Regions from separate parts of the Streptomyces sp. NPDC047108 genome, predicted to be linked through region 1. Evidence: riboswitches for the same ligand, from Rfam matches in the RefSeq annotation. Region 1 holds a riboswitch; each other region holds the start of a gene.
The links. Region 1 has a riboswitch for cyclic di-AMP ahead of ABZ822_RS24695 (transglycosylase family protein). Riboswitches for the same ligand answer to the same signal wherever they lie in the genome.

Region 1 (9,631 bases):
CGCATGGCACGCACGGCACCGACAGCGCGCACAGGGAGGGCATGCGCGGCGACGGCGTACACGAAGAGCGCGCGCCCGGGTGCGACGGCAGCGGGAGTTCGGGCGGCACAGGCACTACGGGCGACATGGGCGGCACGGACTCGACGCGATCCGGAACGTGAAACGAGACACATTGCCCGGTTTATCCGGACGAATGGGATCTGCATCACTTCCCGTCCCCTCGGGGCGAATTTACGATCGCGGGCAATTCATCACCTTTGCCGATCCGCCGACCCCTGCGCGGAAGCCGAAAGGACGCCCCCGTGACACACATGCCCGAGATGTCCAATTCATCCGAGAACCCTCATATATGCACCTGCGGTGAACTGGTGCCCGGCGACGTGCTCGTGGCCGACGGCGCCCGCCGCTTCGCCGTGCTCGACGCCTCGCCCGCGGACGAGGAGCACGTCCGGCTGACGCTGCGGGCCGTCCGCGGCGGCCCCGACTTCCACGCGGTTCACCCCCGCACCGGCCCGGTCGAAGTGGCGGGCGAGCGCGTCGATCCGGAGTCCGTCCCCCTCATCGTCCCGACCGGGCCAGGCGCGGACTTCCGTGACGGGGACCGCATGTCGGTCCTGGACGCGGCCCGGCCCGAGGGCACGGAACGCCACTTCGTCCGTCGCGACGGCGCTTGGCACGTCCGGCCCGGGGACTCCGACCGCCCGGACGCCGCCACCGAGAGACCGTTCGGCGGCACCGACACACCCCTCACCGACGAAGAGATGCGGGCCCTCATGGCCCGCGACCCGCACGCCGTCGTGTGCCGGCACGACCCGGTCTCGCGCCCTCCGCGCGGCGGCCGGCGCGTCGTCGTCACCGGCGTCGGCGCGATCACCCCGCTCGGCGGTGACGCCGCGGCCACCTGGCAGGGCCTGCTGGACGGCCGGAGCGGCATACGGCGCCTGGACGGCGAGGAGTTCGAGGACCTGGGCGTCCGGATCGCCGCGCCCGCCGCCGTGGACCCGGCCGAGCGCCTGCCCCGCGCCCGGGCCCGAACCATGAGCCGGAGCGCCCAGTTCGCGGTGCTGGCCGCCCGCGAGGCGTGGGGCGACGCCGGTTTCGCACAGGACGAGGTGGCCGAAGGCCTGCTCGACGCCCGACGCGTCGGGGTCTCCATCGGCACCATCATCGGCGGCGCGCCCGTGATGGTCGACGCCGACCGCACCCTGGCCGAACGCGGACAGCGCCATGTCTCCCCGCACACCACGCCGATGATCGTGCCCAGCGGTGCCGCGGCACAGGTGGCCATCGACACGGGGGCACGAGCCGAGGCTCGTACGGTCTCGAGCGCCTGCGCCTCGGGGACGGAAGCCATCGGCATCGCCATCGACCGCATACGGGACGGGCACGCCGACGTCATGGTCGCGGGCGGCACGGAGGCTGTGATCGTTCCGGCCATCATGGCGGGCTTCGCCTCCATGCGGGCCCTCTCCCCCGGGACCCACGGACCTGAGAAGGCGTCACGGCCCTTCGACACCGCACGGGACGGATTCGTGGTCGGCGAAGGTGCGGGCCTGCTGATCCTGGAGTCGGAGGACCACGCCCGCGCGCGGGGCGCGCGTATCTACTGCGAAGCGGCGGGCTGGGGTGTCTCGGCCGACGCGTTCCACATGGCCGCGCCGCGTCCCGACGGCGAAGGAGTGGTCGACGCGCTGCACAAGGCACTCGACGACGCCGGGGCCAAGCCGGACGACGTCCTGCACGTCAACGCGCACGCCACCGCCACGGGCACCGGCGACGCGGCCGAAGCGCTCGCGCTCCGCGCGGTGTTCGGCGAACGGCCCGCGATGCCCGTCACGGCGCCGAAGGGCGCGATGGGGCACCTGCAGGGAGCGGCGGGCGCGGTGGAGGCGGTGGCCGCGGTCCTGACGCTGTATCACGGCCTCGTACCGCCGACCGCAGGATGTGACGAACCGGACGAGACGCTGGGCCTCGATGTCGTCACGGGTGCTCCCCGCCCGTTGCCGGAGCCGGGTGACATCGCACTGAGCAACTCCTTCGGGTTCGGCGGACACAACGCCGTACTCGCGCTGCGCCGCATCCGGACGGCCTGACGGCTCTCCGCCCGGTGGAGGGAAGGCCGCCGGGACACCGAAGAGACGACGGACACGGCAGAGCACGGACGGGCCCGGGACGGACCGGGCGTCGCGTCCTCGAAGGTCACGTCCCCGCACGCGAACACCGCGTCCCCGCACGCGAAAACCTGCCGCGCAACCGCTCCCCGTCCCGGAGCGTCGTTCCAGGCACTGCCTTCCGTCCCAGGTCAGGGCCCTGGAACCGTCCCGGCGTCCCGGATCGTGCCGGCAGCGTTGCCCGGCGCCCCGCCCCGCGCCGATGCTGGTGTCGCTGCGCCGCAACAGGGGAGCGGCGCAGCGCCATCAGCCATCGCAACGGGGGGATCCGTCATGCCCATTCGCACACATAGCGGCCGTGCCCGCGCCGCGGCTCTCGCCACCCTCGCCGTCGCCGCGGGCGTCCTCGCGGCCGCACCGGCCGCCGCGTCGGCGGCCACCGGGCCGGCCGCGCTATCCGCACCGCCCGCCCGCGCCGTCGCCGCGTCAGGACCGGCCTTCCTCGCGCCCGGCCAACTCCCGCCGCACCCCTCCTCGCCCTGGTACGCGGGTCCGGTCACGAACGGAACTCCGGACCCGCTGCCGTTCTGCGTGGGCCAGGCCCTGCCGGGTGCCACCTCGCAGTACCGGGAGTTCTGGACGGAGTTGGACACCGGCGCCACGCAAGTGACCGTCGTGGAACGCGACACGGCGCGGGCCAGGAGCCTGGCCGCGCTCTGGAACAAGGCCATACGGGAGTGCGCCGACCGGACCGAGCAGGAGGACCCGGACGTCACGGCCGAGTGGCGTGGCTACGGGAAGCTCGCCGTCGAGGAGGGTGCCCGGGTGCAGGGCGTCCACCTCGAGCGGACCGGGGGCGCCTCCGACGTCCATCTGTTCGCGGTCGGGCGCGACGGCCGGACCGTCACGGTCGTCCGCTGGGGACAGATGGGCACGTTCGACGACGCCCCCGTGCGGGCGTTCAAGAACACGACGCGCACGGCGGTGAACAAGCTCTGGTGACCGGCTCTCCCGCAGCACGCGGGAGGGACGTCAGATGCTGATGCCCCTGGCGCGCAGGTAGGCCAGCGGGTTGATGTCCGATCCGTAGCCGGGACCGGTCCGCACCTCGAAGTGCAGGTGCGGGCCGGTGACATTGCCGGTCGAGCCCGACCTGCCGATGCGCTGCCCGCCGTTCACGGGCTGGCCCGCGCGGACGGAGAGCGCCGAAAGGTGCGCGTACTGGCTGTACTTGCCGTCCGCGTGCCGGATGACGACCTGGTAGCCGTAGGAGCCGCCCCAGCCGGCTTCGACCACCTTCCCGCCCGCGACGGCTCGTACGGACGTGCCGGTGGGGACGGGGAAGTCGACGCCGGTGTGGTAGCCGCTGGACCAGGCGGAGCCGGACTGGTGGTACGGGGTGCCGATGGCGGTGCTGGCGACGGGGCTCACGACCCCGGAGGCCCGGGACCCGCCCGACGTCTTCTGCCGTTCGGCCCGCTCCTTCCGCTCTTCGCGTTCCCTGCGCTCCTGGCGTTCCTTACGCTCCTGGCGCTCCTGGCGCTCCTGGCGTTCCTTCCGCTCCGCCTGCCTCCGGGATTCCTCCCGGTCCGCACCGGAGCGCTTCTTCGCCTGCTGTCCCTGCCGCTCCGCGCTCCCGGGCTTCGCGGACGTCTCCGTCCGGCCGGGCTGGTCGGTCCGTTGCGCGGGGCCGGCCTTCCGGCCGATGACGAGCTTCTGCCCGGGGATGATGAGGTCCGGATCGTCGCCGATGACACGGCGGTTGTCCTCGTAGATCCGCTCCCAGCCGCCGTCCACGTCGCGCACTCGCGCGATGGCGAAGAGAGTGTCGCCGCTGGCCACGGTGTACGACTCGGGTCTGATGCGGTCCGGGCGGGGGTCGGTGGGCGCCTTCCGCGAGACCTGCGGTTCGGTGTGCGCGGTGGTGCGCGGTGCCTCGCTCCCGCGCGTCAGTCCGGCCTTGCCCGAGCACGTGGGCCAGGCTCCGGGCCCCTGTCCGGAGAGGACCTTCTCGGCTATCGCGATCTGCTGGTCCTTCGTGGCGAGGTCGGCGCGCGGCGCATACGCCGTACCGCCGTACTCCTCCCACGTGGACTGGGTGAACTGCAGCCCGCCGTAGAAGCCGTTGCCGGTGTTGATGCTCCAGTCGCCGGTGGCCTCGCACTCCGCGACCTTGTCCCAGGTGTCGACGGGCGCGGCGTCGGCACCTGAGACGCCGACTAACGGCAGGGCTATCCCCGCCCCGCCCGCGGTGACCGTGAGAGATGCCTGGGAGATCCTGTTCGGCTGATACCTGCGGTGGCGGCCGTGTGCGGGCATGGGTGTTTTTCCTCTCCTGCTGCGGGGCGCGCCAAGATTAAGGCCGGTTTTCGCGGTCCACAAGAGAGCCTCGTTTACTGGAAGATCGGAATCCGGAACGCTGGCCGGAAGGCCGGGGAATCACTGTCATGCCACGGCCATGAATAATCACTTCCGTTTCTCCGACACCACACGCGACAACACCGCGGAGGCCCTCATGCCGAATCCCGTCCCGTCGGTCGCCGAACTCGCCGCGCTCTACGGCCTGGAGCCGCTGCCCCTCGAAGGCGGTCTCTTCCGGCAGACCTGGGCCGGACCCGCAGGACCCGGCGGGCACCCCTCGGGCACGGCGATCCTGTTCCTGATGGCGGCCGCAGGTGACCTGTTCTCCGCGATGCACCGGCTGCCCCGCGACGAGGTCTGGCACTTCTATCTGGGCGACCCGGTGGAGTTGCTGCTCCTGGAGCCGGGCGGCACGTCGCGGGTGGAGGTGCTGGGCCAGGACGTGACGGCCGGGCAGCACGTGCAGTTCACCGTCCCGGGCGGTACGTGGATGGGGGCCCGGGTGCGCGACGGCGGCAGCCACGCCCTCATCGGATGCACGCTGGCGCCCGGATTCCTCCCCTCGGACTACGAGGGCGGCGACGCGGACGAACTGGCCGCGCGCTACCCGGAACACGGCGAGATGATCAGGGCCCTGTGCCGGGGCGCATGACGCCACGCTGCCGTCAGGCTGCGCGTCGGCGACCCCTGGCCCGCACCCCGGACGAAGCGAAGCGCCGGTTCCCCGTCGTCACGGGGAACCGGCGCCTCATCGAGTCAGGAGGGAAGACTCCGTAGCCGTTCGAGTCGTACGAGCGTCAGATCGTGACGCCGTGGTCGCGCAGGTAGGCGATCGGGTCGATGTCCGAGCCGTAGTCCGGGCCGGTGCGGACCTCGAAGTGGAGGTGCGGACCGGAGGAGTTGCCGGTGGAGCCGGACAGGCCGATCTGCTGGCCGCCGGTGACCGACTGACCCGCCGAGACGGACAGCGAGGACAGGTGGGCGTACTGGCTGTACTTGCCGTCCGCGTGGCGGATGACGACCTGGTTGCCGTAGCTGCCGCCCCAACCGGCAGAAACGACCTCACCCGCACCGATGGACTTGACCGCCGTACCCGTGGAGGCCGAGAAGTCCGCGCCGGTGTGGTAACCGCTGGACCATGCGCCGCCCGCCTGGTGGTACGGGGTGCTGAGGGTGGGGTTGTCGAGGGGAGCGGTGAAGCCGTCGGCGCTCTTGCCGGCTGCGGGCTTGGCGGCCGGCTTGGCCTCCTGCTTCGGAGCCTGGGCCTTGGGCGCGGCGTGCTTCGAGCCCTGCTTCTTCCAGCCGTCGTGGCCGGCCTCGCCCTTGCCTCCGCCGAGGCTGAGCTTCTGACCCGGGTGGATCAGGTTCGGGTTCTCACCGACGACCTGACGGTTGTCCTGGTACACGCGCTTCCAGCCGCCGTCGACGTCCTTGTCGGTGGCGATCTTGGAGAGCGAGTCGCCCTTGACGACGGTGTAGGACTCGCCCTTGCCGTGGCGCTTGTCGCCGCCACGGTCGGCACGGTCCTTGGCCGGAGCCGGAAGGGTCTCGGCCTTCTCGCCGGCGGCGGGGGCCTCAGGGGCCGGGCCGCCCTTGGCCAGGCCGGCCTTGGGGCCGCAGACCGGCCAGGCGCCCGGGCCCTGGCCCGCGAGCACCTTCTCGGCGACGGCTATCTGCTCGGCCTTGCTGGCGTGGTCGGCACGGTCGGCGTACTTGCTGCCGCCGAAGGCGTCCCAGGTGCTCTGCGTGAACTGCAGGCCACCGAAGAAACCGTTGCCGGTGTTGATGCTCCAGTTGCCGTTGCTCTCGCACTCCGCGACCTTGTCCCAGGTGCTGGTCGAGGCGGCGTTCGCGCTGCCGGCGCCCATGAAGGACAGACCGATACCGGCACCGCCCGCGGCGGCGACGAACGTGGCACGGGTAAGACGGTTGGGCTTGAAGCGGCGATGACGTCCGCGTACAGACATAGGGGCTTCCTCTCCTACGCCTGCGAGGTGAGCTGTCGGGTTCGGGCTGGAGTTGCCCGGCCGCGCCGTCCGGCAGCCATGAGGCTGCTTGCGGCACGTCTTCACCCCTAGCCGGACCACGCCGATCGCGCGGTACGGCACTTACCTTGGGTCCCCCGCTCCTGCCGTGGGTGCGTTGTCGTTTCTCCCCCCACCGGCGGCAGGACTCGGCGCTCCGGTAGATGGGCGCCCGCCCTTTCGATGGGCAGGCAGCGGAAAAATAAACACATCCATTTCTTCGCCACAAGTGCCCTGCAATTGTCTGAATCGCCGGACGGCAGATCGACTTCCTTTTGCGTCACGCTGCGCTGCCGATCTTTGCCCCACAGCAATAGCGATTACTACTGAACGGCTCTCACGAGGGGCAGCCGGTAACCAAGTTGAAGGAATTCGCCCCCTTCGAGTGTGCGAGGTCACATTCCCGGGAGCACCTATGTGAGATGGCTCACCGTGAATCCAATTGTCCGTTTTGGTGCTTGAATTCGATTTTGATGCATTGAGGGAGTGAAACACCCCTTTGATGGCGGACGGCTATCCGGCGAAACGGATGATTCTGGACCAACCACCCGAGGCGTTTCCCGGCACCTGCCCCATTCGCCCATATCGTGAGCAGCCCTCGGTCGCGGAACGTGCGGAGTCGCAGTGCAGAGAACGGACGAGCTGACGAGCACCCCCTCACCGGTGCCGCATCCAGCCGGTACGAGCGCCGCCCCCAGGGCCCCGGGCAGACGCCGGGACCTGCCCCGGTGGCCGGTACTCGCCGCCGCGGCGCTGACGCTCGCCGTCGCGGCGGCCGTCCTCACCGGAGCGGTCGACCGGCCGGATCCCGCGGCCGTGAGTGCCTGGCGTACGGTCTGCGTCGCCATCGTGGTGCAGGCGCTGCCGTTCCTGCTCCTGGGCACCGTCATCTCCGGGGCCATCAACGCCTTCGTGCCCGCCCGGGTCTTCGCCCGGGCCCTGCCCAAGCGGCCCGCGCTCGCCGTCCCGGTGGCCAGCGCCGCCGGAGTCGTCCTGCCGGGCTGCGAGTGCGCGTCCGTCCCCGTGGCGGGGAGCCTGATCCGCCGCGGGGTCGCGCCCGCGGCCGCGTTCGCGTTCCTGCTCTCGGCACCGGCGGTGAACCCGATCGTGCTGGCCTCAACCGCCGTCGCCTTCCCCGGCGCCCCCGAGATGGTGGCCGCCCGGCTGGTCGCGTCGCTCGTCACCTCGGCCGCGATGGGCTGGCTGTGGATCCGCCTCGGCCGGGACGAATGGCTGCGGCTGCCGGCGCACCGTACGGGACACACGCCCGGGCACAGCCGCTGGGAGGAGTTCCGGCTCGGCTTCCAGCACGACTTCCTGCACGCCGGGGGATTCCTGGTGGTCGGGGCGATGGCGGCGGCCACGTTCAACGTCGCGGTCCCGCGCTCCGTCCTGGACACCTTCGCCGGGTCGCCCTGGCTCTCGGTGCTCTTCCTCGCCGCGCTGGCGATCGTGCTCGCCGTCTGCTCGGAGGCGGACGCGTTCGTCGCCGCCTCCCTCACCGGCTTCTCCCCCACCGCGCGGCTGGCGTTCATGGTGGTCGGCCCGATGGTGGACGTGAAGCTCGTCGCCCTGCAGTCGGGCACCTTCGGGCGCGCCTTCGCCGTCCGGTTCTCCGCGGCGACCGCCGTGGTGGCCGTCGTCTCCAGCGCACTGATCGGGTGGTGGCTGCTATGAGGCGCAATGTCCAGATTCTTCTTCTCCTGCTGTCGGGCGCGGGCCTGTTGCACATCGCGCTCTTCAGCGAGGTCTATCTGCGCTTCGTGAAGGAGGGACTGCGGCCCCTGCTGATCGTCTCGGGCGTGCTGCTGGTCGCCCTGGGCACGGTGAGCGCTGCCCGCGACGGCTTCCCCTTCGCCAAGCCGTCCACCCGGCCCGCGAGGACGGATGAGGGGCATGCCGACGAGCACGGACACCCGGAAGGGCACGGGCAGACAGAGAGGCACGGGCACGCGGAGGGGCATGGGCACGACCACAGCCGCGGCCCGAGGGTGGCCTGGCTCCTGTTCTTCCCCGCGCTCAGCCTGCTCTTCTTCACACCGCCCGCCCTCGGCTCGTACACCGCGGCGCGCGACGGCGATCCGGCGGCGGACGCGAAGAACACGCGCTTCGCCCCGCTGCCCAGCGCCTCGCCCCTCGTCATGCCGCTGTCGGACTTCAGCTCGCGCGCACGGCGGGACGGCGCGCGGAGCCTTGAAGGCCGTACGGTCTCGATGACCGGCTTCGTCACCCCGGGCCAGGGCGGCGGCTGGTATCTGACCCGGCTGTCCCTGAGCTGCTGCGCCGCCGACTCGCAGGCGATCAAGGTCCGTGTGCACGGCGCCCCTCCCCCGGCCACCGACACCTGGGTCACCGTCACCGGCACCTGGCGCCCGGTGGGCACGGTCGGAACGCCCTCCGCCGCCGCGGCTCTCGACGCGAACGGAGTGCAACGCACCGCGCGGCCCGCGAACCCGTACGCCGACGCCCCGCCGCCCCGGGCCTGACGTCCTCACGCAGCCGCCCGCCGCCCGCCTTTCCGGGCGCGGGCGGCGGGCGGCGTTCGTGCCGGCGTACGGGCGCGGGGTCAGCGGATGGGCATCCCCGAGAGGGTGCGGGCGATGACCAGGCGCTGGATCTCGCTCGTCCCCTCGAAGATCGTGTAGATCGCGGCGTCCCGGTGCATCCGCTCCACCGGGTACTCGCGCGTGAAGCCGTTGCCGCCCAGGATCTGCACGGCCTGCGCCGTGACCTTCTTCGCGGTCTCGCTCGCGAACAGCTTCGACATCGAGCCCTCGGCCGCCGTGAAGGGCTGGCCGGTGGTCGCCATCCAGGAGGCGCGCCAGACGAGCAGGCGCGCGGCGTCCACCTGGGTGCGCATGTCGGCGAGCTGGAAGGCGACGCCCTGGTTGTCGATGATCGGGCGTCCGAACTGGGTGCGCGTCTTGGCGTATTCGAGTGCTTCCTCGTACGCGGCGCGGGCGGTGCCCACCGCCATCGCGCCCACCGCGGGGCGGGACGCCTCGAAGGTGGCCATGGCCGCGTTCTTGACACTCCCCCTGCCTCCGGCCGGGGGGACCCCCATCTCGCTTCGCTCGCCACCGGTCTTCGCCCGCTCGCGGGTCCGCGCGAGGCGCTCGTCCAGCTTCTCCTTAC
Region 2 (9,631 bases), on a different contig from region 1:
GGAGGACGCCGGTCGCCGGAGGGCCCGGTTCGGCCGTCGTGGGCCGACCGTAGAATCGGAGGCATTGTGCAGCCCCCTGAGAAGACCGAGATGTCCGAATCCACCGACGACGCGCCGCTCACCGACGCGTCCCCACCGCAGGCCGAGCGCCGCATCCTGTTCCCCGAAGGTCCCGCCGTCGATCCCGCCGGTTCCCACCACGAGCGCCGGATCCGCAGCTTCCGTCCGCGCCGCGGCCGGGTGACCTCCGGGCAGGGCGACGCGCTGCGCAGGCTCTGGCCGACGTGGGGCCTGGACATCGACGGGCGCTCACGGCTCGACCTGGACTCGCTCTTCGGCGGGCTCCCGGTCGTGCTGGAGATCGGCTTCGGCATGGGCGAGGCCACCGCCGCGATGGCGGCCGCCGACCGCGGCACCGGCATCCTCGCGGCGGACGTGCACACCCCTGGTCAGGGCAATCTGCTCGGTCTCGCCGAACGGAACGGGCTGACCAACGTCCGCGTCGCCAACGGCGACGCGATCATCCTGCTCCGCGAGATGATCGAACCCGCCGCACTCGCCGGGCTGCGCGTGTACTTCCCCGACCCCTGGCCGAAGAAGCGCCACCAGAAGCGGCGGCTGATCCAGCCCGAGTTCGTCGAACTGGCCGCCTCCCGCCTGCGGTCCGGAGCGCTGATCCACTGCGCGACCGACTGGGAGCCGTACGCCGAGCAGATGCTCGAGGTGCTGACCGCCTGTCCCGAGCTGGACAACACGCGGCCGGACGGGGGCTTCGCGCCCCGCCCCGACTTCCGGCCGCTCACGAAGTTCGAGAACGCGGGCCTCGGCAAGGGGCACGTGGTGCGCGACCTGCTGTTCGTACGGCGCTGAGAGATACTCGACGGCAGACGCCGCCGGGGCAGTACGAGACCGAACCTCGATACGCCGTCGCACCGCGCTCCGCCCCTCGTTAGGGTCGACTGGTGCATCCGTCCCCGTTCCCGCAGCAGCCGCAGCAGCCGCAGCACCCGCCCGTGCCGGTGTACGAACAGCAGCCGCAGTTCCACGCCGTACCGGACCGGGCCAACTGGCGTTACCGCCCTCGGCGGTCCTTCCGGCACAGCAAGGCGCTGCGCTTCGGCACGCTGATCACTCTGCTCGCGCTCTGCGGCCTGGTGATCCTCGCCCTCGTGCGCGAACAGACCGGCACCGAGGGCTTTCTGGCCGGTCTGGGGCTGGCCGTGCTGCCGGTGCCGCTGATGATCGCCGCGTTCCGCTGGATCGACCGGGTCGAGCCCGAACCGTGGCGGAACCTGGCCTTCGCGTTCGCCTGGGGCGCCTGCGCCGCGACCCTGATGGCCATCATCGCCAACGGTTTCGCGACCGAGTGGATAGCCACCCGCGTCGAACCGTCGTCCCCGACGGAGGCGCAGACCTGGGGCGCCACGGTCATAGCCCCGGTGGTGGAGGAGAGCGCGAAGGGCGCCGCGCTGCTGCTGCTCTTCGTCTTCCGCCGCCGCGACTTCGACGGCATCGTCGACGGTGTCGTGATCGCCGGGATCACCGCGACCGGCTTCGCCTTCACCGAGAACATCCTCTACCTGGGCAACGCCTTCGGGGAGGACCAGGCCCTCGGCTCGTCCGGGATCTCGGTGACCGCGGCGACGTTCTTCATCCGCATCGTCATGTCGCCGTTCGCGCATCCGCTGTTCACGGCGCTGACCGGCATCGGCTTCGGCATCGCCGCGCTCGCCACACCCCGGCAGCGGGCGCGGCGCGTTCTCGTGCCCCTCGCGGGCCTTCTCACGGCGATCGTGCTGCACGCGGTGTGGAACGGTTCGGCCACCGTCGGCGGTCTCGGATTCATCGCCGTCTACGGCATGTTCATGGTCCCGGTGTTCGGGCTGCTGATCTGGCTGGTGGTCTGGTCGCGCGGCAGCGAGCTGAAGACCGTACGGGCCCAGCTCCCCGCCTATGTGGCGGCCGGCTGGCTGATGCCGCCGGAGCCGCAGGCGCTGGCGTCCATGCGGGCGCGCTCGCTCGCGCGCAGCGTGGCGCGGCGCCACCACGGGAAGGACGCGGCGCGGGCCGTCGCCGAGTACGAGTCCTTCGCCACCACGCTCGCCTTCCTGCGGCAGCGGGCGCACCGGGGGACGGCCGGGGCGGACTTCGTCGCCCGGGAGCAGGAGCTGCTGCACCACCTCTGGCAGCGCAAGGAGGTGGCCCAACCCGCCCTGGCTCACGCCGCGTTGGTCACGTCGCCGCCCCGGGTCGCGCCGCAGTGGGGACACGGGCCAGGTCCGCAGGGCCGCTCGCCGTACGGCCCCGGCATGCCGCAGCCGTACGGCCAGGGACCGTACGGTCAGGGCAGGTACGGGCAGGGACCGTACGGGCAGGGGCACGGGGTCCCTCCGCAGCACGGTCCGGGCCCGTACGGCGGTGGCCAGGGACCGGCCGCGCCGACCGATCACCGTCCTCCGTACGGCCGTTGACGCACCGCGCGGAGGCCGCGCCGGGGACGACCGGCTGAGCACAGGGCGGCCGGACGTCGATCAGCACACCGGACGTCGGCCCGTGGGCCGTTGCCGTGGGCCGTGGACGTGGGCCGTGGACGTGGGCCGTGGACTGCATGCGGACAGACCGGCAGCCCCGGTGCCAGGGGGGAGGAAACACCGGGGCTGTCGGCGAACGCGGTGGGGGTGGCCGACCGGTGGACGGACGGCCTCAGGGTGAGCGCGCCGGGGCGGCGCGGGAGGGGAAGGGAGCGGGCTCCGGGTCAGGGAGTCTGGCCCTTGCCGCGCAGCCACGCGGCCGGGTCGATCGGGTCGCCGCCGCCCGGACGGACCTCCAGGTGGAGGTGGGCGCCGGTGACGTTGCCCGTGGCACCGACGCGGCCGATGGTCTCGCCCGTCGTCACCTTCCCGGACGTCTTGGTCATCGAGGACAGGTGGCAGTACCAGACCTCGGTGCCGTCGTCGAGGGTGAGGATGATCCGGTAGCCGTAGGAGCCCGCCCAGCCGGCCTCGGTGATCGTGCCGCCGTGCACCGCCTTGGCCGGGGTGCCGCTCGGGGCTGCGAAGTCGAGCCCGGTGTGGTCGCTGGACCACAGGGAGCCGGCCTGTCCGAAGCCGGCGGTGAGCGTGTACGAGGCGACGGGGAGGGTGAACTGCTTGGCCAGCTTGGCCAGTCGCTCCTCCTCGGCCTTGCGCGCCGCCTCCTCCTTGGCCTTGCGCACGGCGGCCGCCTTGGCCTCCGCGGCCTTCTCCTTGGCCTCGGCCGCCTCTTCGGCGGCCTTCTTCGCCGCGGCCTTCTGGGCCGCGTCGCGCTGCGCGCTCTCGGCCGCGGTCTGCTGCTGCTCGGCCTGGCGCATGATGCGGGCGCGCAACGCCTCGCCCGCGCCGGTGCCGTTGGCGGCCTCGGTGTCGGTGAGTCCCGCGGTGGAGAGCGGGGTCGCGGCTCCGGCGGGGGTGTCTTCGTCGGACACCAGGGAACCGATGCCCGGCAGGGACTTCGCGTCCGGGAGCTGGTCCGAGACGGAGCCGAGGTCGGGCATGGAGATGGAGACCGGGGGCTTGTCCTGCGCGCTGGCCATGCCGCCGGCGCCGACGGCCGCGAACATGCCGACACCGAGGACGGCGCCGCTGCGGGCCATGCCGCCACCGCGCTGCTTGATGACGCGGTGCCTGCCGCGTACCGGCGCAAGGGAGTCCTCGGTCGGGTTCCACTCGCCGTCACCGGCGGCCGGGGGTTCCTCGCCGAACTCGCCGAATCCGCCGGGGCCGTAAGGGGCGGAGGGTTCGTACAAGGGCTCCGGAGCAGGCCTGTTGGACGCCACGCGGGCGCTCTCCTTTCCTTCCTTCACGCCTACCGGGTTAGCTGACGGGTTCGGAGCAGGAAGGTCTCCTACGAGCGCCTTTGGGAAAGGTGCCCGATTCACCCCAAGAGTGTGGTTCCCCGGTTCCCTTGGTGCAGTTGGTGCCAGTGGTGCGGATCACTGCGGTGGTACTGGTGGTGCTGATGGTGCGGGATTCGGCGTAGGCGCACGGTGCCACCTCTTGTGGCGGCTGGGACGACCGCGCTGCGTTATCGAACGTTAATAGACCGCGGGACCTGTTTCCAAGCTGTTCCGTGTGATCGTTAACGAAATCCGTAGGGGCAAATCGGTACATGATCCAGGAAAAACGGGCGAGTTGACCTCTCGACCGGCAAGCGTCTCTAGCTGATGGTTCGTCAGTTGTTATGCGGAGGGGTGCGATCCGGTTACGGTCCGTGGCGCACCGGACGTGTCACCGCGAGCAGCGCCATGTCATCCGGTGCCTCACCCGCCGCGTGCCGCCGGACATCGTCCACGAGGGCGTCGAGGAGCGTGCCGGGATCGGGGAAGTGCATACCGCGCAGCCGCTCCCCCGGGTCGTAGAAGACACCGCGCGCGTTGCGCGCCTCGGTCACCCCGTCGGTGAAGAGCAGCAGCGTGGCGCCGCCGGGGAACGCGAACTCCTGGACCAGGTCCGGCCAGACGCCGAGGTCGTCCATGCCGAGAGGCAGCGCGGCCACCTTCGGATCGGCGGTGCTCAGACGGCCGTCCTCGTAGAGCAGCAGCGGCGACGGGTGGCCGCGGTTGAGCAGACGCAGCGAGCTCGCGTCGGCCGGACCGCCGGCCGGGTGCACCTCGGCCAGGACGACCGTGGTGAAGCCCTCGTACGGCTCCAGCTCCTCCTGCCGAGCGCTCTCGCGGCGCAGCGCCCCCTCCAGTCGCCGGGCGAGCCCGTCCAGCGTCGCCTCCTGCTCGGCCGCCTCCCGGAACGAGCCGATGAGGATCGCCACCGCTTCGACGGCGCCCAGCCCCTTGCCCCGTACGTCCCCGACGATCAGGCGCACCCCGTACGGGGTGTCCTGCACGGCGTAGAGGTCGCCGCCGATGCTGGCCTCGGCGTGGGCGGCCTCGTAGCGCGCGGCGACGTCGAAGCCGCCGATCCGCTCGGCGGGGTCGGGCAGGACGGCACGCTGGGCGGCCTCCGCGATGGTGCGCGCCGAGGCGAGGCGCCGGTCGCCCAGGCGCACGACACGGTTGATGAGCAGGGCGAGCACGGCGACCGTGAAGACCGTGACGAGCTCGGTGACCGACTCGATGTCGGTGAGCCGCGTGTCGTACAGGCGCAGGGCGAGCACGGTGAGCACGCTCGCCCCACCCGTGAGGGCCGTGACCCCGAGCGAGAAGAACGGGGCGGCCACGAGCGGGGCGGCCGAGAAGAAGGGGGAGCCCGTGAAGGGGGGCGGCGTCATGAGGTCGAAGACGGCGCCGCCGATGATCAGCAGAACCGGGACCCAGCGGATGACCCGGGCGCTGGGACGGCGGGCTCCACCGAGGCGGCGAGGTCCCTCGACATGCGTCCCCACCTGCTGACTCCTGCCCATCCGTGCCGGGCGCGGCGACCTGTCCGAGCGCGCGCCACTTCCACCCTCGCCGGGTGGGGCGCCGTACGCGAATCGGGCGGGTCGGCGGGGCGCGACACACCCCGGACCGGACGCGCGACGTGCCCAGGACCGGAGTGCACCGAAAGGCACCGGATGGGCTGGAAGCCCCATCATTGCGGCTTTGGAGTTAACTTCGTAGATATGAACACCGCAGCGAAGCCCTGGGCGGGTCGCATCCTGCTCGTGCCGGTGCTGGCGGTCGTCGCCGTCGCTCTCGTACTGGTGGCCGTCATGGCACCCGGGGCGCGAGCCGCGGACGGGCTCGACAGCGCCGCGAACGCCCTGAGCAAGGGCCCTGTGTACGTCGATCCGCGGGCGAGGGACCAGCTTCCGCCTCCGGCCGCGGACGCTCTGGCGGACAAGATCAAGAAGGCGGACAAGCCGGTGTTCGTCGCCGTGCTGCCGGCCGCCAAGGAATTCAACCCGCCGACCCTGCTCCAGGACCTGCGGAACAAGACCGGGATCACCGGTGTCTACGCGGTCGCGCTGGGCGACCGGTTCGACGCCGGGGCCGACTCCTCCGTGATGTCCCGCAACGCGGTCGACAACCTCAGCGGCTCCGTGGAGCGCTCGTCCCCCGGCGATGTACAGGCCATGGTCGAGTCCTTCGTCGACGACGCCCTGCCGCAGGCGAGCGGCCACGCCCCGGACACCTGGAGCGGCGGCTCCGCCACGGACACCGGGACGGACACCTCCCCCTCCACCCGGGTCGGCCCGCTCGGGCTCCTGGCCACGCTCGGCGTGCTGATCGCGGCCGTCGGCGGTGGCGCGCTGCTGGTCGGCAGCCGGAACCGGCGGCGCCGGGCCGAGCGGGAGCGTGCGCAGCTGGCGACGCTCCGCCCCGTCGTCGACGAGGACATCACCGCCTTCGGCGAGGAGGTCGAGCGGATCGACTTCGACCCTTCGGCCCCGGAGACCACGGACGCGATGCGCGAGGACTACGCCGCGGCACTGGACTCGTACGACAAGGCCAAGGCCGCGATGGACCGCGCGCGGCGCCCCGGTGACGTCCGCGGCGTGACCGAGGCCCTGGAGGACGGCCGGTTCTCGCTGGCCACGCTCGAGGCGCGGCGGGACGGCAGGCCGCTGCCCGACCGCCGGCCGCCGTGCTTCTTCGATCCACGGCACGGCCCGTCCGTCTCGGACGGGCGGTGGGCCCCGCCGGGCGGCGAGGAGCGGACCGTCCCGGTCTGCGCGGCGGACGCGGCGCGGCTGGAGGACGGCGAGGAGCCGATGGGGCGCGAGGTGCAGACGGCACAGGGCCCTAAGCCCTACTGGGACGCAGGACCGGCGTACGGGCCGTGGGCCTACGGCTACTACGGCGGCGGGATCCTGCCCGGCCTCCTGGTCGGCACGCTGCTGGGCAGCCTGATGACGAGTCCGGCGTACGCGTACGACGGCAGCGGGTACGGCGACGGCGGCGGGGACTACGGAGGCGGCGACTACTCCGGTTCCGACTTCGGCGGAGGTGACTTCGGCGGAGGATTCGGAGGCGGCGACTTCGGCGGCGGAGGGTTCTGAGGCCGGGGCGGCGCGGTTCCGACGTGGCGCGCGGCGCCGGGACGGCAGGGGTCAGGGTCCCGGCGCCGTGCCGCCTCAGGACCGTGGCTCCGTGACGCACGGGCGTCACAACGCGTCGACCGCGCTCACCTTCCACCCACCGTCCGCCTGCTGCAGCGTCATCCGCACCCGGTTGAGGTCCAGGCGCGGCCCGGAGACCTGGGTGGAGTTGGTGACCTGGTTCATGAACAGCAGCACCACGACCTTGTCCGGAGACGCGGACACCACCGACGCCGCCGGTGCGTCACCGGACGAGGGCGTCGCCACCGTGGCCTTGACCACCCCGTGGTAGCGCTTCGCGGTGGGCGCGACCACGGACTTCGTGGTCTTGCCGTACTTCTCGCGGAAGGGCCCGGTGAGATGGGACTTCGCCGCGGCGAAGTCCCGCTCGAGGTGCCGGTAGTCGTACGACAGGATCTCGGGCGCCGCCTTGCGCGCGGCGGCCAGCGCCTCCGTACGGGCGCTGTCGGTGCGCCCGGCGTCCCGGTACTCCCAGCCGAGGACGGCCGTGGCGATCAGCGCCGCGACGGCGAACAGGGCCAGGCCGCCGCTCAGCAGGGCGGAACGGCGTTCGCGTCGCGGCCGGGCCGCGACGCCGTCGTCGTCCGGGGCGGACGGGACGGACAGGGCGGAGTCCTCGGTCTCCGCCTCGTGCCCCTCGGCCGCGGGCTCGTCGGCCGCGGGCTCGTCGCCGGTCACGGTGCCGGCGCCGCGCGGCGGCACGGCCCCGGGCTCCCGCTCCGCGGGCCGCTGCGCCTTCTCGGCCCGCCGGGCCGCGGCGCGGGCGGCCGCGGCGACGGTACGCGAACGCTGGGTGCCGCTTCCGGCACCTCGTACGGACAGCTTCGTCACGGTGTCTCCTCCCGGGCCGTCTCTTTCGGGCCGCACGTCACAGGTCACGGATTTCGGGTCACGGTCACGGGTCAGCCGACGAACTCGACGTCGGAGGTCAGCCAGCGCCCGCCCTCGCGCACGAGGTCGAGCTGCAGCCGGTAGTTGCGGGCCTGCCCCTTGGGCGCGGCGGTGTTGCTGACCTTGCTGTCGCCCACGACCAGGACGCGCGCGGAGCTCTCGTCGGCCGTGATGATCCCGGCCTCCAGCACCTGCCCCTGGGACACCGACTTGTTGGCCGCGACCAGCTTGGTCAGCTGCTTGTTCTGCTGGGCGAACTGCTTCTTGAACTCGCCGGTCGCGCCCTGAAGGACATGGCGGCTGTCGCGGGCGTAGTGCCGGTAGTCGAGCGAGGTGAAATTGAGCACCGACTGGCGTGCGGCGGCGAGGACCTGCTGACGGCGCAGCTCGTTCTGGTGGTGCTGGTACTTCTCCACACCGAAGTAGCCGGCGAGGGCGGCCAGCAGGATGCCGGCCGCGGCCAGTGCCGCCGGCAGCGCCCTGCTCCGTCCAGCCGTACGGGCGACCCGGGCCGCCAGGCGGAGCGGTGGCCCGCCGGCGCGGGCCAGAAGCCGGGGCGTCATGTCATCGGTCCCATCGGTCCCACGAGCAGCCATTGCCACGAGTCCCTTCCGAACACGGTCTGTTCTCCGCCGGTCGAGCCGATCGCGACGGTCTGTCCCTGCGGCCCGGTGGCCAGGCCGGATGCGGGGTCGTAGGGCGCCACGTACGACGCCCGGTCCGCCCCGCTCCCCCCGCCCGAACCGGCCTTGGGGGCGTTCTGCGCACCGCGGACGGTGGTCCCGCTGCCGCGCGGGGCGGTGCAGCGGGCCGAGGTGTTGGCCGGCTGCTCGCGGGTGTCCGAGGGGGCGCGGTGGCGGGTGTTGTAGCCCTGCCGGCACGACGGCGGGTCGTCGGCGTTGAGGACCATGCCGAAGTGCGAGGTGCCGTCCCCCGGGAGCACGGTGAAGCTGCCCGCGACGGCGACCGGGAAGGTCACCAGCGTCTGCTCCAGACCGGGGAGGCGGGCGGCGGTGACCTGGCCGCCGCTGATCAGGTTGCCGAGCAGCACCGGCAGGGTCCTGCGGTTGGCCTTCAGCAGCGAGTCCAGCTCGTGCGGGGCGGAGGCACCGCCGTCCACCAGGCCGCGCAGATCGCCGTCGCTGTCCTTCAACTGCCCGCTCAGATCGGCCAGATCGCGGGAGAAGGACTTGATGGCCGAGCCCTTGTCGACCTGCGTCTTGAGGACCTGCTGGGAGTCCTCGATCAGGGAGATCGTCTGCGGGAGCGAGTCGCTCGCCTCCTCGACCAGGGCGTTGCCCGAGTCGACCAGACGGCTCAGATGGGGTCCCGTGCCGGCGAAGGCGTCGCCCAGTTCGTCGACGGTGACGCGCAGTTCCTTCTTGTCGACCGACTCCACCAGCCGGTCGAGACCGAGGATGAGCTCGGTCGTCGGCAGTGGCGTCCGGGTGTCCCGGCGCGCGATGGTGCTGCCGTCCTCCAGGTAGCGGCCGGTCCCGGCGCGCGGCTGGAGGTCGACGTACTGCTCGCCCACTGCGGAGCGGTTCGCCACCACGGCCAGGGTGTCGGAGGGGATGCGGGGGCCGTCCTTGATGCGCAGTTCCACCGAGACGCCGTCCCGCCCGTCCAGGTTCAGGTCGCCGACCCGGCCCACCGGCACGCCGCGGTAGGTAACTTCGGCACCGGAGTAGATGCCGCCGGAGTC
Region 3 (9,631 bases), on a different contig from region 1:
GCGGTTCGGCGCGTGGAACAACAAGAAGGTGCAGCTCGGCGAGGTGAAGACGCCGTGGCTGCGGGCCGCTCCGAAGGAGAAGAGCCCGGCGTAGCGGCGTAAGGCCGCCAGGAATCCGGCGTCGTCACCACGGGCCGGGCCGTGTCCTCGTACTCGAGGGGCGCGGCCCGGCCCGTGGCGTGTCGATCAGGAGGTGACGTCGAGCACGAGCTTGCCGCGCGTACGGCCTTCCTCACCGCGCCGGTGGGCCTCGGCGGCCCGCTCCAGCGGCAGCACGTCCTCGACCTCCACGCTCACCGCACCGGCGTCGATCAGCTCGCCGATCCGCTCCAGCGCCGGGCCGTCGGGCTCCACGAGGTAGGCGCTCGCCCGTACGCCGCGCGCCTGGGCCGCCTCGGCCAGCTCCGGCGAGACGCCGGAGGGGACGGCCACGAGGAGGCCGCCCGGCCGCAGCGTCTGCAGCGAGCGGGTGCTCGTACGGTCCGTGTCGTCGCCGATCAGGTCGAGGACGACGTCGGCGTCGCGCACCTCGTCCTCGAAGCGGACGGCGGTGTAGTCGACCAGTTCGTCGGCGCCGAGCGTGCGCAGCCAGTCGTGCTTGGCCTCGCGCGCCGTCCCGATGACGTGGGCGCCGAGGTGCTTGGCGAACTGGACGGCGAAGTGGCCGACGCCGCCCGCGGCCGCGTGGATCAGCACGCGCTGCCCCTTCTCCAGCCTCGCGGTGTCGACGAGCGCCTGCCAGGCGGTGAGTGCGGCGAGCGGCACGGCGGCGGCCTCGGGGTGGCCGAGCGAGGCGGGCTTGCGGGCGAACTGCCGTGAGGGCGCGGTCACATACTCGGCGTATCCGCCGGCCTGGCGCGGGAACCACGGCATGCCGTAGACCTCGTCGCCCTCCTTCAGGGTGTGCACGCCGAAGCCGACGCGCTCCACGACGCCGGAGACGTCCCAGCCCAGGATGTACGGGGGCTCGCCCAGCACCCCGGCCATCCCGCCGCCCTGCCGCGTCTTCCAGTCGACGGGGTTGACCCCGGCCGCGTGGACGCGCACCAGCACCTCGGTCGGCAGCGGCTCCGGCCGCGGCACCTCGGTCACGCGCAGGACCTCCGGGCCGCCGAGGGTGTCCTGGACGACCGCGCGCATGGCCGGGGACGTCTGGGCGTTGCTCATCACGCATCTCCTGATCAAGGGGGGTGGTCGACGGCCGTGGACGGGGTGTCCGGCCGGTACGGCGAGGAACGTATCCGCAGGGGCCTAGTTACCCGCAAGGGCGGCTACTATCCTTTGGGAAGTACTACGTAGGTTTCAGGACAGGAAATCCCGAACGGAGGCGCGGAGCCGCCATGACCACCGACTGCACCACGGGCCGCCACGACGTCCACGACGTCTACGCCGACGCATGCCCTTGCCGGTTCGTGCTCGACCTGCTTTCCAACAAGTGGGCGGCGCTGGCCATCGGCGCGATGGAGGACGGACCGCAGCGGTTCGGGGTGCTCCAGCGGCAGCTGCAGGGCATCAGCCCCAAGGTGCTCACCCGCACCCTGCGCCGCCTGGAGGACCACGGCTTCGTCGACCGCACGGTCTTCCCCGCCGTACCCCTGCACGTCGAGTACGGCCTGACCGATCTGGGGCGCAGCGTCGCCGTGCCGCTGGGCCATGTACGGAGCTGGGTCGAGGACCACATCGACGACATCAGGTCGCTCCAGGGCGCCTGAGCGGCGTGAGTTACGTTCGACGCGTGAACGTCACCCCACCCGTGAACGGCGACGGCGAACCCGCGGAGTCCGCCGGCCGCATCGTCCTGCTCACCACCAGCCACCGGGTCGCCCCGGGCCTGCTGTCCTGGCCCGCCTGGCAGGCGTTGCGCGGTGCCGACCGCATCGTGTGCCCGGACCCGGACCACCCTCAGCTCCCGTATCTGCACGAGGCGGGTCTGGACATCGAGCACGTGACCCCCTCCGCGCGCGGCCTCGTCGAGGACTGCCGGGGCGGCCGCACGGTGGTCGTCATCCCTTCCGGCGAGGGCGACCGGGAGCTCACGGACGGTCTGGCCAGGATGGCCGGTTCCGGACGGGAGCGGATGCCGGACCTGGAGCTGCTGCCGGCCTCGTACGACCTGCCCGGCGCGCGCCTGCTGGACCTCGTCCAGGTCATGGACACCATCCGCGCCGCATGCCCGTGGAGCAGCACCCAGACCCACGAGGGCCTGGCCAAGTACGGGATCGAGGAGGCGTACGAGCTGGTCGAGGCCATCGAGGCCGGGGACCGGCAGGAGCTGCGGGAGGAGCTGGGGGACGTGCTGCTGCAGGTCGTCTTCCACGCCCGCATCGCCGAGGAGGACCCGGACGAGCCGTTCTCGATCGACGACGTGGCGGGCACGATCGTCGAGAAGCTCATCCACCGCCACCCGCACGTCTTCGGCAGCGAGACCGCCGAGACCCCGGAGGACGTGAAGGCGCACTGGCTGCGCACGAAGGCCGTCGAGAAGCGCCGCGAGTCCGTCACCGACGGCATTCCGCTGGGCCAGCCCGCGCTGGCGCTGGCCGCCAAGCTCGCCGCCCGGGTGCGGACGGCGGGCCTGGAGGTCGGCCTGCCCGCGTCCCCGGGCGACGGCGACCTCGGCGAACGGCTCCTGGCCCTTGCCGTGCGGGCCGAGGCCGACGGCACCGACCCCGAGTCCGCCCTGCGGGCCGCGGCCCGCGCCTACCGCGACGCCATCCGTACGGCCGAAGGGGCCGACTGACTTCCCCCGACCCGGGTACTCGTCGGCCATGTTCGAGCTGACCATGGAATTCGCCGCCCGGCGTGACTACCTGGTCGGGATCGGGCCTCTGGTCGTCGGGATCTTCGTTGTGCTCCTGCTCGTCGGAGCGGTGATCCTCGGCCTGCGGGTGCGCTCCCGCGAGCCGGAGCCGCCCAAGGACCCGCAGCCGCGAGGCGGCGCGTGGGGTACGCACGAGGAGCACGAGTCCGGCAACGCGCCCCCGAACCACGGGCCGGGCCACCAGGACGAAGTCCGCCCGCGGACGGACTTCCACGAGCGCCGCAGGCCGCACGACGTCCCGCACAACGGGGTGCGCCACATGCCGTACGAGTTCGACAACACCCCCTCGGAGTCGGCCGCCGACGAAGGCGAGCCCGAGAGCCGCAAGTGGGACCGCGGAGGCAGCGGGCACGGCACGGGCTGACGCCGCCGAAAGCCACCTGCCTCCGAGGTCCGCCGGCCGTCGGGCGAGGGCGGGGGAGCGGGAGGTCACAGGCCGGGGGCGTTGACGGGGTGTCACCGGCCTCGGAAGACTGCCGGGCATGGTGATCACCGGACAGCGCAGCGGATACCGCAGGAAGCGCATGCTCGAGGCGGCGGGCGCGGCCGTGTCACGGCTGGCACGGCCGGACGGGCACGGGCGCGGCCCACTCGCCGCCTTCGGGGCCCTGGCCGCCGCCGACGTGGCCGCCGTGGCCCGCAACCCGCGCGGACCGGGCAGGGCCGGGAAGCCGTTGCTGATGCCCGCGCTCGCGGGGCACGTACTGCGCCGCCGCGAGGATGCCTCGGAGCCCGTGCCCAAGGCGCTCGTCGCCGGACTCGCCTTCGCCGCCGCGGGCGACACCGCGCTCCTCTTCGACCACCACGAGTCCGCCTTCCTCGTCGGTATGGCGGCCTTCCTGGGCACGCAGGTCAGCTACACCGCCGGCTACACCCGGCTCGGCGCGCTCCGCGGCATCGTCAGGAAGCCGTGGCCGGCCCTTGCCTGCCTGGGCGGCTGGGCCGCGATCAACGCGCTGCTGGCCCCGCGCCTGGATGAGCAGCTCCGCCTGCCCGTCGCCGGGTACAGCCTCGCGCTGACGATCATGGGGGCCACCGCCCTCGGCGTCGGCGGCAAGGTCGCCGCGGGCGCCGGTTCGTTCCTCGCCTCGGACCTGCTGATCGGTCTTCAGGCAGCGGGCTACGAACTGCCCTCGCGCCAGGCGCACGAGGTCCTCATCATGGCCGGCTACCTCCTCGGCCAGTACCTCATCACGTCCGGCTGGCTGGAGCGGACCGAAGCGGAGCGCGCCGTCACCGCGTGACCGCCGGGGTTTCCGTCCCCGGACGGACCGAAGGCCCCCCGCGTCGTCGCGGGAGGCCAACGGATTTCCGGTGCAGGGGTGGTGGGCGGGGAGGGAGGGCCGAGCCTTGGCTCACCACCTGCGCGGAGTGTGGATCAGTGGTGCTTCTTCTTCGCGTGCTTCTTGTGCTTCTTGACGACCTTGTGCTCGTCGCCCGAGTCGTTGATGCAGGTGTTGCCGACCGCGGCGTTCAGCAGGCCACCACCGTCGACGGTGTTCCCGCACAGGTTGACCGGGATGTGGACCGGGATCTGGACCACGTTGCCGGAGATGACACCCGGGGAGCGGACGGCCGCACCCTTGGCGTCGGCGTCGGCAGCGGCGGTGCCGGCGGCACCGGCCACCACGGCGCCCGCGGCGGCCGTGACGGCAAGCGTCCTGATCATCCGTGACATTGCATTCTCTCCTCTGCAGAAGGGAACCATTCCGCCCCCTTGGCGGCTTTGGCATCCGCGACAACCGATGGGGAGCGCGGCAAGTCACGCCGCATTACGCCGAATGGGGACAGAAGGCTCCGCGGAAGGCCCGCACGAGGCCCGGGATACGGTCGACACGTGCACGAGGAGAACCCCGCCCCGACCCCGCCCACGCTCTTCACCTGGGAGTTCGCAGCCGACCCGTACCCCGCGTACGCCTGGCTGCGCGAACACTCCCCGGTGCACTGGACCAGGCTGCCCAGCGGAGTGGACGCGTGGCTCGTCACCCGGTACGCGGACGCCAAGCAGGCGCTCGCCGATCCGCGGCTGTCGAAGAACCCCGCCCGGCACCAGGAGCGTGTCTCCGCCGGTGGCGCCGACGGCACGGCGGGCCGATCGGCGCACGCCAAGGGGAAGGTGGGCATTCCGGGCGAGCGGAGCGCCGAGTTGATGACGCATCTGCTCAACATCGATCCGCCCGACCACACCCGCCTGCGCCGCCTCGTCTCCAAGGCGTTCACCCCGCGCCGGGTCGCCGCGTTCGCCCCGCGCGTGAGCGAGCTGACCGACCGGCTCATCGACGGCTTCGCGGAACGGGGCGAAGCCGACCTCATCCATGAATTCGCCTTCCCGCTCCCGATCTACGCGATCTGCGACATGCTGGGCGTGCCGGCGGAGGACCAGGACGACTTCCGCGACTGGGCCGGGATGATGATCCGGCACGGCGGCGGACCGCGCGGCGGGGTGGCCCGGTCGGTGAAGAAAATGCGCCGCTATCTGGCCGAGTTGATCCACCGTAAGCGCGCCGACCCGGGCGACGACCTCATCTCGGGCCTGATCCGGGCCAGTGACCACGGCGAGCACCTCACCGAGGGAGAGGCCGCGGCGATGGCCTTCATCCTGCTCTTCGCCGGGTTCGAGACGACCGTCAACCTGATCGGGAACGGCACGTACGCGCTGCTGCGCAATCCCGGTCAGCGCGAACGCCTCCACCGGGCCCTCGCGGAGGGCGACGAGGCGCTGCTGGCGAACGGCGTCGAGGAACTGCTGCGCTACGACGGGCCGGTGGAGCTCGCCACCTGGCGGTTTGCCACCGAACCGGTCACCATCGGCGGGCAGTCCGTCGCCACCGGCGATCCCGTTCTCGTCGTCCTCGCCGCCGCCGACCGCGACCCCGCACGCTTCGACGACCCGGGCACGCTCGACCTCGCGCGCCGCGACAACCAGCACCTCGGGTACGGCCACGGGATCCACTACTGCCTGGGCGCACCGCTGGCCCGGCTGGAGGCGCAGACCGCACTCGCCGCACTTTTCCGGCGTCTTCCCGACGTACGACTCGCGGCGGAACCTGACGATTTGCGGTGGCGTGGAGGGCTCATCATGCGTGGATTGCGCACGCTTCCGGTCGAGTTCACCCCCTCTAAAATTGAGCAGGTTTCAACTATGTGATCTTCGCGTGATCTCCACTACATCGTCTTGTGACTGCGGTGCGACGGAGCTACTTTCGTGCGCGCACACCCTCGCTTCAGCCGTCTCTCGAAAGGCGCCCCGCATGCGTTCCGGGACCGGTCGGCACCGCCGCCCTCGTCAAGCACCGGCCATCTTCGTCACGGCCGGCGTGGCGGGTTCGGCGATCGCGCTGCCGCTGCTCGCGGCCGGTGGCGCGCAGGCAGCCGACACCGAGACCTGGGACCGGGTCGCCCAGTGCGAGAGCGGCGGCCTGTGGAGCGCGGACACCGGCAACGGCTACTTCGGAGGACTCCAGCTCACCCAGGACACCTGGGAGGAGTACGGCGGCCGCGACTACGCGCCCCGCGCCGATCTCGCCAGCCGCTCCCAGCAGATATCCGTCGCCGAGAAGATCCTCGCCGCCAAGGGGCCCCAGGCGTGGCCGAACTGCGCGCTGGACTCCGGCCTCACCGACGACGGCGAGGCCCCGGACGTGGACCCGGGCATCGACCTGTCACGTCCGGCCGAGACGCTCCTCCCCGGCGAGTCCCCCGCGCCCGGCGAGGACTACGGCGACTCCGGTTCGTCCGCATCCGACCCGCGCGACGGCGGCCAGGAGGACCGCGAGGAGTCCGGCGCACCGTCCGGCGACCACGACCAGGAGCGCGGCGGCTCGGAATCGCCCGCTCCGTCCGAGGAGGCCGGCTCCGGCAAGCACCGCGGTGCGCCCGCGGACGAGGACGCCGGGGACGGCGCGGCCGGTTCGGACCGCAAGGCGGGCGAGAGCAAGGGCGGGGGCGACGGGCGCGAGAACGGCCGTCACGCTTCCCGCGGCGGCGACTCCGGCCGCGCAGGGAAGGACGGGGACTACACCGTCCGACCGGGTGACAGTCTGTCGGCAATCGCCGAAGAGCACTCGCTCGCGGGTGGTTGGCCCGCGCTCTACGAGGCCAACGAGTCGGTCGTCGGCGGCGACCCCGACCTGATTCTCCCTGGTCAGAAGCTCGATCTCGGTGCGTCCCGGCGCTAGTTCGCGGCCGGGTTCATCGCTCCGGAGCGACTGAGAGAAGCATCTCATCGGCCCAACGGGCACCTTCCGCCTGCCCGATCCGCCCGTACCTGCCCCGACCTGCACAGATAAAGACAACAGCGGGAAATTCAGGGGCTCCTGGTGCTGGATGTCGGTTTTTGAACCGGTGGGACTTGTGTGCTTACCGTCGAAGCCGCTCGCCACACGGTGGGCGCCGACGGCCATCACGCCGAATCCTGCCGGTGGCCGGAGGACAGTCGACGCGTCAGCGCCGTAGGCAGGAGCGGGGGACCCAAGGTAAGTGCCGGACGGACCGCGGCAGCGGAACGGACGGCTAGGGGTGAAGACCGGTGCGCGAGCACCGGGCCGGGCCGCTCACAGCCCGAACCCGACAGCTCACCTCGCAGGCGTCGGTGAGGAGATGTTCCATGCTGCTTTCCGGCAACAAGGGTACCCGGGGCGCGCACCGCCGCCCATCGGCCATGGCCCGCATCGCAGCGCTCGCCGGTGTCGCCGGCACCGCGGTCGCCGTACCGCTCATGGGCGCCACATCGGCGAACGCCGCCTCCGTCGGAACCTGGGAGAAGGTCGCCCAGTGCGAGTCCGGCGGCGACTGGCACATCAACACCGGCAACGGCTACTACGGCGGGCTGCAGTTCTCGAAGTCGAGCTGGGCCGCGGCGGGCGGCACCCAGTACGCGCCCCGCGCCGATCTGGCCAGCAAGGAGCAGCAGATCGCCACCGCCGAGAAGCTGCTCGACATACAGGGGCCGGGTGCCTGGTCCTGCGCCGGCGCGGGCGGCCTGACCGCCGGCGGCCCGGACGCGGACGTGGACACCGCCCGCTCCTCGGCCGGGGGCGCCGAGGCCCGCGCCGACCGCAGCGACCGCGGCGACGGCCCGGGTACGTCGGGGCGGGCCGCGCCCAAGAGCGGCCCGGTGAAGAAGGGCGACGGCGAGTACGAGGTCAAGCCCGGTGACACCCTCGGCAGCATCGCCGACGCCGAGCGCGTCGAGGGGGGCTGGAAGAAGCTCTACGAGCGGAACAAGAAGATCGTCGACCGCGCCGACCTGATCTACCCCGGCCAGCGTCTCCACCTGAGCTGACCCGGTCGCGGGCCCGGCGCCACGGGCCGGGCCCGCCCCGTCCGCCGTGCCGGCCCGCCCCGGCTCGGGTGCCGGGCCCGCCCGCCGGCCGCGCGGATCATGAGCCCCCAAAGATCCCCTTTACGGGCCTTTGGGGGCCTTTTCGTCTCGGGGGGCGGGCAGAGGACGGCCGAGGATCCGGGGCCGGTTAGGCTCATGCCGCAGACAGGGATTCACGCAGTCCCTGCGTCCCAGCGTCAGATCCCAGAAGGAGATGCTCGTGCCGTCCATCGACGTCGTCGTAGCCCGCGAGATCCTCGACTCGCGAGGCAACCCCACGGTCGAGGTCGAGGTCGGCCTCGACGACGGCAGCACCGGCCGTGCCGCCGTTCCCTCCGGTGCCTCCACCGGAGCGTTCGAGGCCCTCGAGCTCCGCGACGGCGACAAGAGCCGCTACGGCGGCAAGGGCGTGGAGAAGGCCGTGCTCGCCGTGATCGAGCAGATCGGCCCGGAGCTGGTCGGCTACGACGCCACCGAGCAGCGCCTGATCGACCAGGCGATGTTCGACCTGGACGCCACCCCGGACAAGTCCTCGCTCGGCGCCAACGCGATCCTCGGTGTCTCCCTCGCCGTCGCGCACGCCGCCTCCGAGGCCTCCGACCTGCCGCTCTTCCGCTACCTCGGCGGACCGAACGCGCACCTGCTGCCGGTCCCGATGATGAACATCCTCAACGGCGGCTCGCACGCCGACTCCAACGTGGACATCCAGGAGTTCATGATCGCGCCGATCGGCGCCGAGTCCTTCTCCGAGGCGCTGCGCTGGGGCGCCGAGGTCTACCACACCCTGAAGTCCGTCCTGAAGGAGCGGGGCCTGTCCACCGGCCTCGGCGACGAGGGCGGCTTCGCGCCGAACCTCGACTCCAACCGCGAGGCCCTCGACCTGATCGTCGAGGCCATCAAGAAGGCCGGCTACCAGCCCGGCCAGGACATCGCGCTCGCCCTGGACGTCGCCGCCACCGAGTTCTACAAGGACGGCGTCTACGCCTTCGAGGGCAAGACCCGCACGGCGGCCGAGATGACCTCGTACTACGCCGAGCTGGTCGACGCGTACCCGCTGGTCTCCATCGAGGACCCGCTGAACGAGGAGGACTGGGACGGCTGGAAGACCATCACCGAGCGGCTCGGTGACAAGGTCCAGCTCGTCGGCGACGACCTGTTCGTCACCAACCCGGAGCGTCTGGCCCGCGGCATCGAGAACAACACCGCCAACGCGCTGCTGGTCAAGGTCAACCAGATCGGTTCCCTGACCGAGACCCTCGACGCCGTCGAGCTGGCCCAGCGCAACGGCTTCAAGTGCATGATGTCCCACCGCTCCGGCGAGACCGAGGACGTCACCATCGCCGACCTGGCCGTCGCCACCAACTGCGGCCAGATCAAGACCGGCGCCCCGGCCCGCTCCGAGCGCGTCGCCAAGTACAACCAGCTCCTGCGCATCGAGGAGATCCTCGACGACGCCGCGGTGTACGCCGGCCGCAGCGCCTTCCCGC

Region 2: linked by a shared signal. The riboswitch ahead of ABZ822_RS27370 (M23 family metallopeptidase) and the one ahead of ABZ822_RS24695 (transglycosylase family protein) in region 1 are both predicted to bind cyclic di-AMP.
Region 3: linked by a shared signal. The riboswitch ahead of ABZ822_RS00420 (transglycosylase family protein) and the one ahead of ABZ822_RS24695 (transglycosylase family protein) in region 1 are both predicted to bind cyclic di-AMP.

The regions. Positions count from the first base shown of each region.
Region 1 is NZ_JBEYUP010000015.1:72,104-81,734, forward strand. It holds gene ABZ822_RS24670 (hypothetical protein) at 1-161, shown strand, start outside; gene ABZ822_RS24675 (beta-ketoacyl-[acyl-carrier-protein] synthase family protein) at 312-2,093, shown strand; gene ABZ822_RS24680 (hypothetical protein) at 2,445-3,113, shown strand; gene ABZ822_RS24685 (transglycosylase family protein) at 3,144-4,430, opposite strand; gene ABZ822_RS24690 (cupin domain-containing protein) at 4,627-5,124, shown strand; gene ABZ822_RS24695 (transglycosylase family protein) at 5,270-6,439, opposite strand; cyclic di-AMP (ydaO/yuaA leader) riboswitch at 6,444-6,661, opposite strand; gene ABZ822_RS24700 (permease) at 7,217-8,173, shown strand; gene ABZ822_RS24705 (TIGR03943 family protein) at 8,170-8,982, shown strand; gene ABZ822_RS24710 (acyl-CoA dehydrogenase family protein) at 9,063-9,631, opposite strand, start outside.
Region 2 is NZ_JBEYUP010000020.1:16,950-26,580, forward strand. It holds gene trmB (tRNA (guanosine(46)-N7)-methyltransferase TrmB) at 91-870, shown strand; gene ABZ822_RS27365 (PrsW family intramembrane metalloprotease) at 1,014-2,471, shown strand; gene ABZ822_RS27370 (M23 family metallopeptidase) at 2,756-3,814, opposite strand; cyclic di-AMP (ydaO/yuaA leader) riboswitch at 3,826-3,967, opposite strand; gene ABZ822_RS27375 (PP2C family protein-serine/threonine phosphatase) at 4,240-5,376, opposite strand; gene ABZ822_RS27380 (hypothetical protein) at 5,596-6,975, shown strand; gene ABZ822_RS27385 (hypothetical protein) at 7,081-7,866, opposite strand; gene ABZ822_RS27390 (hypothetical protein) at 7,938-8,489, opposite strand; gene ABZ822_RS27395 (MlaD family protein) at 8,486-9,631, opposite strand, start outside.
Region 3 is NZ_JBEYUP010000001.1:98,040-107,670, reverse strand. It holds gene ABZ822_RS00465 (SurA N-terminal domain-containing protein) at 1-94, shown strand, start outside; gene ABZ822_RS00460 (NADP-dependent oxidoreductase) at 187-1,167, opposite strand; gene ABZ822_RS00455 (helix-turn-helix domain-containing protein) at 1,341-1,712, shown strand; gene ABZ822_RS00450 (nucleoside triphosphate pyrophosphohydrolase) at 1,736-2,740, shown strand; gene ABZ822_RS00445 (DUF6479 family protein) at 2,769-3,185, shown strand; gene ABZ822_RS00440 (lysoplasmalogenase) at 3,304-4,065, shown strand; gene ABZ822_RS00435 (chaplin) at 4,200-4,499, opposite strand; gene ABZ822_RS00430 (cytochrome P450) at 4,659-5,969, shown strand; gene ABZ822_RS00425 (transglycosylase family protein) at 6,073-6,999, shown strand; cyclic di-AMP (ydaO/yuaA leader) riboswitch at 7,259-7,424, shown strand; gene ABZ822_RS00420 (transglycosylase family protein) at 7,428-8,105, shown strand; gene eno (phosphopyruvate hydratase) at 8,365-9,631, shown strand, end outside.